Linked DNA regions of Idiomarina loihiensis L2TR. The protein of the gene in region 1 interacts with the protein of each later gene in a pairwise test. Links are inferred from orthologs where the notes say so. Each region holds a gene or a part of one and is shown in the gene's direction. Other genes may lie near its edges. The genes, in order: acpP, ybgC and plsB.

Region 1 (3,023 bases):
AAGGAAGCCGGGGCTAAACGGGTTTTGCCATTACCTGTTAGCGTGCCGTCACACTGTGCTTTGATGCAGCCAGCAGCCAGTCAATTGGCCGACGCGTTAAAGTCGATAAAGTTGAAACAGCCACACACCCCGGTCATTAATAATGTGGACGTTGCAATAGCCGATAGCGAAGATGCCATTAAAGATGCCTTGGTGCGTCAGCTCTATCGCCCTGTCCGCTGGACTGAAACGATTGAACAGATTGCGAAATTGGATGTCGAAACAGCCTATGAAGTTGGTCCGGGAAAAGTACTGACTGGATTAAACAAGCGTATTACTAAGGCTTTTGGTTGTAGTGCGTTGAATACGCTAGACTCTTTGAACTCACTTTAATAAAAAGGTTATTTACGTGCAAAACTTTGAAAATAAAGTCGCATTAGTTACAGGCGCAAGCCGGGGAATAGGAAAAGCAATAGCTGAACTGCTTGCTAGTCAGGGAGCGAAAGTCATTGGTACAGCGACCTCTGATAAAGGTGCAGCTGCAATCTCCGAATATCTTGGTTCAAAAGGCAAGGGCCTGGCGTTGGATGTAACCGATTCTGATAGTCTGCAGCAGGTTATTAAAGAGATTGAATCAGAGTACGGTTCTATTGATATTCTGGTGAATAACGCCGGCATTACCCGCGATAACCTGATGATGCGAATGAAAGACGACGAATGGGATGCTGTCTTAAACACGAACTTGTCAGCCGTATTTAAAGTTTGTAAGGCGGTTGTACGCGGCATGATGAAGCGGCGTAATGGCCGTATTATTAATATCAGTTCAGTTGTTGGCACAACAGGAAACCCGGGGCAGGTTAACTATTGTGCGGCGAAAGCCGGACTGGTTGGTTTCAGTAAGGCAATGGCTAAAGAAGTTGCAGCGCGCGGCATTACCGTGAACTGTGTTGCGCCTGGCTTTATTGATACAGATATGACAAAAGCTCTGAATGATGAGCAAAAACAGGCTATTTTTGATAATATTCCGGCAGCACGTTTAGGCGAGCCAAAGGAAATTGCTGCTGCGGTAGCATTTTTAGCATCAGAAGGTGCAGCTTATATCACTGGTGAAACCATTCACGTTAATGGTGGTATGGCGATGGTTTAAGGGGTTAGCGGTACGACCTCTTAACTTTATGCTATTTTTTACTTTATTAATGAGGCTGGTTTCACTACACTACAGCCAATTTTCACTCTCGCGATGACTATTGAGGGATTTTATAATCATGAGTACTATTGAAGAACGCGTTAAAAAAATCATTGTTGAACAATTAGGTGTTAAAGAAGAAGAAGTTAAGCCTGAAGCGTCATTTGAAAATGACCTGGGTGCTGATTCTTTAGACACAGTTGAACTGGTAATGGCTTTGGAAGAAGAATTTGAAACTGAAATTCCAGACGAAGAAGCTGAAAAAATTAAAACAGTTCAATCAGCTATCGATTACGTAAATAATCATTCTAACGACTAATTTGTCGTAGAACGTGATATAAAAGGCGGAGCCATTGGTTCCGCCTTTTTTGTTATGACAATAAGAAAAATACTACTTAATAATACGCCTTTCCATTGTTCTGAAATAGACAGAGGGCTGCAGTTCGGTGACGGGCACTTTACAACCATACGAGTTGTTCAAGGTGTGCCTTTGCATATAGAGCGACATTTGAACCGACTGTCTGAAGCTAATACCCGTTTATTTATAAACCATCCAAACTTTAACTTTTTGCATCAGCGTATCCTTAACGCTTGTGATGGCATTGAAAACGGTGTGTGTAAGGTTATTGTCACTAGAGGTTATGGTGGCCGAGGGTATGGCTTTTCAGACGGCGCAGTGGCGAATGAATATATTCAGGTAAGTGATGCTCCGGGTAACCTTAAATCGGTTAGTCTTGGTGTTGCTGAATTGAACTTAGCCAGACAACCTAAGCTGGCCGGTTTAAAAACATTAAATAGGCTGGAGCAGGTTCTGTTGACTCAGGAGCGCAGCGTTTCTGAATATGACGATTTACTGGTCTGCGACTCGGAAGGTAATGTTGTCGAAGCCATACAGGGAAATGTTTTTTGGTACAAACAAGGGCAATGGTACACCCCCGATCTGAGTTTTTCCGGTGTACAAGGAATTATTCGCCAGTTGATTATTGATGAAGACATGCTTGCGCCTTTGCGTATCGGTCATTTTTCATTGAATGAGTTAGCTGACGTTGAGCAGATTATCCTCAGCAACAGTGTCAGAGGCGCTGTTACGGTCACTCAGTTTAATGGTAAAGTATTGGATAAGAGCAAATTGCCGGCGGTATTAGAGCAGCTTATATTATGAAAAAACGTCTTATTTTAGCGCTGCTTGTTGCAGCTTTTGTGGTTTCGGCCGTGGCTGTCTTTGTATCCGGGCGCTGGTATTTATCGCAGCCAATACAAAGTGACGCTAGTACGCCTCTATTGTTAGATTTTAGAGGAGGAGCAACTGCCCGTAGCGTAACCATTCAAGTAACAGAGCACTTTGAGAAGGGGAACTCTGCATTAATTTATCGCCTGAGTCAGGTTTTTGACGATGTCGACCATTTGCAAGCTGGCCTTTATGAAATTAACGGACGACAAAGCTGGTTTGATGTCTGGAGTATGTTGAGTCAAGGGCGGGAAAAAACCTTTACTGTGACTCTGGTTGAAGGATTGACTCTCGAGCAGTGGAGAGCTCAACTAAAACAGCTACCTTACCTAAAAGATGAGTCTTCTGAATTGGATCCGGCGGAACTCAGGCAAAAGCTGGGCGTTACAGAAACCTCTATTGAAGGTGTTTTATTACCTGAAACCTACAGTTACAGAGCTTACACAACGGATATTGCTATTCTGAAGCAAGCGTACCAATCTATGCAGCAGGTGCTGGAAAATGCCTGGCAAGAGCGTTCAGACAGATGCCCTGTAAACTCACCTTACGAATTGCTGATACTGGCTTCTATTATTGAGAAAGAAACCGGTTTGGCCGATGAACGTCCGCTGGTTGCAAGCGTATTTGCCA
Region 2 (3,023 bases), 270 kb from region 1 along the record:
GGAAGCCCTGGATCATCTCTTAATTTTTGGTCCTCCGGGGTTGGGTAAAACGACGCTGGCGAACATTGTGGCGAATGAGCTGGATGTGAGTATTAAAACAACTTCGGGTCCGGTTCTGGAAAAAGCCGGTGACTTAGCGGCGTTGTTGACCAACCTCGAAGCACACGACGTCTTATTTATTGATGAAATTCACCGTTTGAGCCCGGTTGTCGAAGAAATTCTGTATCCGGCTATGGAAGATTACCAGCTCGACATTATGATAGGCGAAGGTCCTGCAGCCCGTTCGATTAAATTAGATTTACCACCCTTTACCCTCATTGGTGCTACCACTCGTGCTGGCGCGCTGACGTCACCGCTACGCGACCGCTTTGGTATTGTGCAGCGCCTTGAGTTTTATGATGTTAATGAATTAACCGATATTGTTGGGCGTTCGGCTCACTTCATGAATGTCCGTATGCTCGACGGTGGTGCCCGTGAAATAGCGCGCCGCTCAAGAGGTACGCCGCGTATAGCCAACCGCTTATTGCGTCGGGTACGCGATTATGCCGAAGTCAGAGGTAATGGCGACGTTGATGAAGTGACAGCCAATGCCGCTTTGACCATGGTGGACGTTGATCAGGCTGGCTTTGATTATATGGACCGGAAGCTGTTATTAGCCATTATGGAAAAGTTTATGGGTGGGCCTGTGGGGTTAGATAACCTTGCGGCAGCGATAGGCGAAGAAAAAGATACCATTGAGGATGTTCTGGAACCTTATTTGATTCAGCAGGGCTTTTTGCAACGCACGCCGCGTGGACGTATAGCGACTCCCAGAGCTTATCAGCACTTTGGGTTAAAGCCGGAAAAATAGGTAAAAAAAAGCCCGCACAATGTGCGGGCAAACAGAACAACAAGAAGGAAGTTAAATCCAGGGAACTATTACTGAATAAACAATCTCAGAAAAAGTGACAACCAATCTCTTCGTCTTTGATATGCTGAGTATTATAAAGTTAATCTGATTCTGATCAAACAAGAAAAATTAGATGTTCGCATTACAATAACTAATCCGGAAGTTGTATTATTTGTTCAAAAAAAGCGCAACATATTTGTAACAAAAAAGAAAATATCTTAAAAATCATGGTGTTGATATTTTGTTCTTTTCATTCTGTTATAAAAAAAAGTCTGCTGACAAAGTAACCAGTTATGGTTTTAGGGGCTTCTTTACAAAATATTACACAAAGGTAACTTTTCGGAACTTTACTTGAGGTGGTAATGTCTCATTATGAATTTGAATGGCCTATCCGGGTTTACTACGAAGACACGGATGCAGGTGGTATCGTTTATTATGCTAATTATCTCAAGTTCATTGAAAGAGCTCGAACAGAGTGGTTACGATCATTAGGGATTGAACAGGATACCTGGTTAGCTCACAATATAGCCTTTGTGGTTCGCAAGGTAGAACTGGATTTACGGCAGGCGGCTAAGTTTAATGCTGAATTAATGGTCACTGTTAAAGTAACAAAGATTAAGAAAGCCTCTTTGGTTTTCGAACAACAAGTTTTGGCGAAGGATGGCAGCGTGCATTGTCAGGCAACTGTTTTAGCAGCCTGTGTTGATAATCAGGCGATGAAAGCTGTTGCTATTCCGGAACCGATAATATCGCGTATTCAGTCAGGGGTTTAAAGCGTGGAAGCAGAACTATCGTTTATTGATTTATTCATGCAAGCCAGTTTATTAGTCAAGCTGGTGATGGTTATGTTACTGGCGATGTCGGTATGGGGCTGGGTGTTAATTTTTCAGCGCAAGAAAGTGTTGAAGCAGGCTCGAAATGACGCGCTAAAGTTTGAAGATAGATTCTGGTCAGGCGTCGATCTTGCACGCCTTTATCAGGAAATCTCGGCTCGTGCTAAAAATGCACGAGGAATGGAGTTACTGTTTCACGCGGGCTTTAAAGAGTACGCTCGGCTGCGCAACCACTCAACAACAAATACGCAGACAATGCTTGAAGGTGCGTTTCGTGCCATGCGCGTAGCTCACGCCCGAGAAACCGAAAAGCTGGATAATAACTTAGGTATTCTGGCAACTATTGGTTCTATAAGCCCCTATATTGGTTTGTTTGGAACGGTATGGGGAATTATGAACGCCTTTATCGCTTTAGGTGCCGTGCAACAGGCTACGCTGGCCATGGTTGCACCGGGTATCGCCGAAGCTTTGATTGCAACTGCGATGGGTCTTTTTGCCGCGATACCGGCCGTTATTGCTTACAACCGATTTACCACTAGTGTGGAAAAAGTTGATAATCAGTACATGAACTTTATTGATGAATTCATCTCAATTTTACAGCGGCAGTCTTCGGCTCAGGCAGGCAAAAGTAAAGTAGAGGGCGAAACGGTATGATGGTAATGCCGCGCAAGCGTCGTAAGCCGGTTGCGGAAATTAACGTAGTACCTTACATCGACGTGATGCTGGTTCTGCTGATCATCTTTATGGTAACAGCCCCTTTGATTACTCAGGGCGTTAAAGTTGATTTACCGAAAGCAACCGCCGAACCTCTCTCTGAAGAGAGTAAACCGCCTTTAGTGGCGTCGGTTGATGCTGAAGGTCGCTATTATTTAAATCAGGGTGACTCCCAGGATACGCCGATGCAGGCAGATGAACTTGCAACTTTGGTTGCCGCTCATTTGCAGGTTGAACCTGATACTCCGGTTATGGTCAATGGTGATGGTGCCGTATCTTATAATCAAATTGTGCAACTGATGGTGTTACTGCAAAGAGCGGGTGTGCCGTCAGTCGGTTTAATGACAGATTCGTCGGATAATTAGTTGTGGCAAAATCAGATAGCTTAACCTTACCGCTGATATATTCGATTGTTATACACGCTACAATCGCGGGTGTGTTGTTATTTAGCTTTGAGTTTACTCCCTCGACGCCGGAGGCGATGGAAGTCAATTTAGATCAAAGCGAGCTGGATATGTCAGAAGAGATTGTTAGCGCAGTCACAGTTGATAAATCCAAAGTTCAACAACAGGCAGATAAAATTCGCC
Region 3 (3,277 bases), 1.2 Mb from region 1 along the record:
AAATGCCAATGTCTCTCATGCTCATACCGTTTACTTTAAGTAAGAAACTGGCGGCTGGATGAAACAGTGATTCGTCAATTTTGTAATGGCCTTCAACGTGTTGTTCAGCCAATAAAGGTTCACCTGCTGCAACCTGGCCGATTAACGGCAGGCCATCGGCGATATCGTAGTCATCGCCGACAAGGCGAATACCGCGCGACATGCCGGGGAGTATTTCGATAACGCCTTTACGGGCCAGCGCTTTCAGGTGCTCCTCCGCAGAGTTGGCAGAGCGGAAACCCAGCTTATGGGCAATTTCGGCACGGGTCGGCGGCATACCGGTTGCGTGCAGATTATCCTTAATAAGCTCAAGAATTTCAGATTGTCTTGGTGTTAACGGGCGCATAATGTACCTGTTTATTTGTACAGTGATACTGTGAGTATATACAGGTAAATTGATTTCGCAAGTAATTTCTTGAACGACATTTTTACACGAAGTTGGTATCCTGTATTTCTGTTTAAAACAGAGGTCTCTATATGAAAGGAATAAGCCGCTTTTTCCCAATTTTTAAATACCCGTTACGCTGGTTAACGCGCTTTCAGGAAATTTGGGATGGCACTGAAGAAGAGCATTCAGCAACTGTTGGCAAGCCAATTGTTTATGTAATGCGTTCAACCTCTAAAGCGGATCTATCAATTTTACAGCGGGCGGCGCACAAGCGTGGCTTGCCAGACCCTGTCGACCCTCTTGTGGTTAATGGTAAAACCTATAACCGAATCATGTATCTGGAAGAATTGGCGAATGAGGTCTCGGATCAAACGGTGTCCGAATTTCACCAGTTATTAACCCTGCACAAAGACCAGCCGGAGCTGGATGTTCAACTGATACCTGCGGGCGTATTCTGGGGCCGCCAGGCCGGAGAAGAAGCGCATGCCGGTAATACTATGACCGGTGACTTAGATAATCCGGGCCATTGGCGTAAATTCTGGCTGGTAATTTTTTCTGGTCGACAAGTGTTACTGCGTTTCTCTCGTTCGGTGAGCCTGGGCACTATGGCGCGTGACCACGGCACCGATATGCGTATTGCGCACAAATTGGCGCGGGTAGCGCGAGTTCACTTCGTCCGTATGCGCCATGCTGTTGCCGGCCCTAAACTAAGTCAGCGCAAAGAGCTGATGTCAGCACTCATTAATACCCCGGCGCTAAAAAAAGCGGTATCGGATGAAGCCAGAGGTAAGAAGATTAGTGAAGAAGCCGCCCGCAAGCGCGCTTTATCTTATATCGATGAAATAGCCGCCAACTATAATTCAACACTTATCCGGGTGTTAGATCGTTTTATGACCTGGATGTGGAACCGGATTTACAACGGCATTCATGTAAAAGGCGGGGATACGATTCGACGACTGGCGCAACAAGGACACGAAGTTATCTATGTGCCTTGTCATCGCAGCCATATGGACTACTTGCTGCTCAGCTATGTTATTTATAAAGAAGGCCTTGTGCCGCCGCATATCGCGGCTGGCGTGAACCTTAACTTTTTCCCTGTTGGTGGCATTTTCCGCCGTGGCGGCGCGTTCTTTATTCGCCGCAGCTTCCGGGGTAACAAACTGTATTCAGCGGTTTTTCGCGAATATTTGTGCTGGTTGTTCCAGAAGGGTTACCCGGTGGAATACTTCAGTGAAGGCGGCCGCTCCAGAACCGGCCGCTTATTACCGCCTAAAACCGGCATGCTGGCAATGACCGTGCAGGGCATGTTGCGGGACCAGCAACGCCCAGTATCGCTGGTGCCAGTGTACCTTGGTTACGAGCATATTATGGAAGTGGCTACTTACCTGAAAGAGCTTAAAGGTAAGGACAAAGAAAAAGAGTCGGTTTTTCAAATTCTGAAAACCGTGGCCAAGCTGCGCAATTTTGGCCAGGGCTTTGTGACTTTCGGTCAGCCTATTAATTTAAAACACCATTTGGACAAAGTGGCGCCTAACTGGCATGAGTCGGTCACGCGAGGGGCACAGGAACCGGAACGCCCGGGCTGGTTGAACCCGGTGGTAGGTGGTTTAGCCGAGCAAGTTATGCAGGGCATTAACGATTCAGCGGCGGCAAACAGCGTTAACCTTACCGCATTGGCGCTACTGAGTTCAGAGCACCACGCGCTGATGAAAGAAGAGTTGTTGGCTCAACTGGAGGTTTATCTGGGCGTGCTGCGCGAAGTGCCATACAGCAATATGATGAGCGTGCCGGAGGAGACACCGGAAGAGCTTTGGCAACAGGCACTGCGCACCGACAAATTTACGGTTGATAGCGACACCATGGGTGAAGTCGTGTCGCTGGAGCGCATGACAGCCATAGCAATGACGTATTACCGGAATAACATTCTTCATTTGATGGTCGTTCCCGGTATTGTTGCGTCAATTATCATGGCTAAGAAGAAAGTCAGCGTGGCCGAAATTGGGGCGCGGACGCAGGCAATTTATCCGTCGTTAAAAGCCGAGCTCTATTTGAGTCATAATGTTGAAGACTTACCGCTCTGGACGGAAGCTCTTGCTGAAGAGTTGGCGCGACAAAAGCTAATTACTCTGGAAGACGGTGTTTGCACCATAGCGCAACGGGAAAGTGCGCAGTGGTATCGGCTGAGGTTATTGGCCAACAGTGCCAGCGAAACCTTGCAGCGTTATTGTATTGTACTTGAGTTGCTGCAACAGGCGCAGCCTATTATGCGGGCAGATCTCGAAAAGCAATCTATTACCCTGGCCGAACGCTTAAGTTCAATTCACGGTATTGACGCCCCGGAATTTTACGATAAGAAAGTTATGTCGACGCTGATTGCCAGTTTAAAACAGCAAGGTCTGGTAGAAATTAATGACGACGGCCAGCAAATTGCTGCCGAGCCGGTGGGCGAGCTCAGCGATCAGGTCGATGAGCTCATTGACGGCCCTGTGCTACAAACCATTCGTCAGTCGGTTGAGCAGTTTGTTCAGCAGCTAAAAGAGCAGGCAGAACATGAACAAAAAGAAGCACCCAAAGAAGAGCAAAAGCCGACTGAGAGTAATCAGAACCAGTAATGCACGGCTAAGCCAATAGCGAATACCATGCCAATATAATGGTTATGCAGAAAAGCCTGGAAGCACTTTCCGGGCTCTCTGTGCCGTATTAACCAGTGCTGGTAAGCAAACAACAGAAAAATAGCCGCTAATGCCAGCCACACCCAAAGTTCAACGGTAATTAAGTGCAATATCCAGCCCAATAAGGCCAGAGTCGCGAGTTGCAACAGGCCAATAGCCAGACGGTCGAAGCGGCCAA

Evidence for each region.
Region 2: the proteins of acpP (region 1) and ybgC interact in binary tests that used the Escherichia coli proteins (3 or more experiments, as listed by UniProt). The link is inferred for Idiomarina loihiensis L2TR from one-to-one orthologs.
Region 3: the proteins of acpP (region 1) and plsB interact in binary tests that used the Escherichia coli proteins (3 or more experiments, as listed by UniProt). The link is inferred for Idiomarina loihiensis L2TR from one-to-one orthologs.

The regions. Positions count from the first base shown.
Region 1 is NC_006512.1:1,438,781-1,441,803, reverse strand. What follows is about bases 1-2,864. They hold acpP (acyl carrier protein), read left to right. Parts: upstream 1-1,244; coding sequence 1,245-1,484; downstream 1,485-2,864. Other genes in these bases: mltG (endolytic transglycosylase MltG), read left to right, coding at 2,324-2,864; pabC (aminodeoxychorismate lyase), read left to right, coding at 1,539-2,327; fabG (3-oxoacyl-ACP reductase FabG), read left to right, coding at 389-1,126; fabD (ACP S-malonyltransferase), read left to right, coding at 1-372. Outside these bases: more of mltG, read left to right, coding at 2,865-3,023. UniProt on the Escherichia coli protein: Carrier of the growing fatty acid chain in fatty acid biosynthesis.
Region 2 is NC_006512.1:1,167,735-1,170,757, reverse strand. Bases 93-2,956 are described here. They hold ybgC (tol-pal system-associated acyl-CoA thioesterase), read left to right. Parts: upstream 93-1,251; coding sequence 1,252-1,662; downstream 1,663-2,956. Other genes in these bases: tolA (cell envelope integrity protein TolA), read left to right, coding at 2,804-2,956; tolR (protein TolR), read left to right, coding at 2,373-2,801; tolQ (protein TolQ), read left to right, coding at 1,666-2,376; ruvB (Holliday junction branch migration DNA helicase RuvB), read left to right, coding at 93-850. Also shown: more of ruvB, read left to right, coding at 1-92; more of tolA, read left to right, coding at 2,957-3,023.
Region 3 is NC_006512.1:275,772-279,048, forward strand. The notes cover bases 160-3,277. They hold plsB (glycerol-3-phosphate 1-O-acyltransferase PlsB), read left to right. Parts: upstream 160-516; coding sequence 517-3,039; downstream 3,040-3,277. Other genes in these bases: lexA (transcriptional repressor LexA), read right to left, coding at 160-385; ubiA (4-hydroxybenzoate octaprenyltransferase), read right to left, coding at 3,027-3,277. Also shown: more of lexA, read right to left, coding at 1-159. UniProt on the Escherichia coli protein: Catalyzes the transfer of an acyl group from acyl-ACP to glycerol-3-phosphate (G3P) to form lysophosphatidic acid (LPA). This enzyme can utilize either acyl-CoA or acyl-ACP as the fatty acyl donor.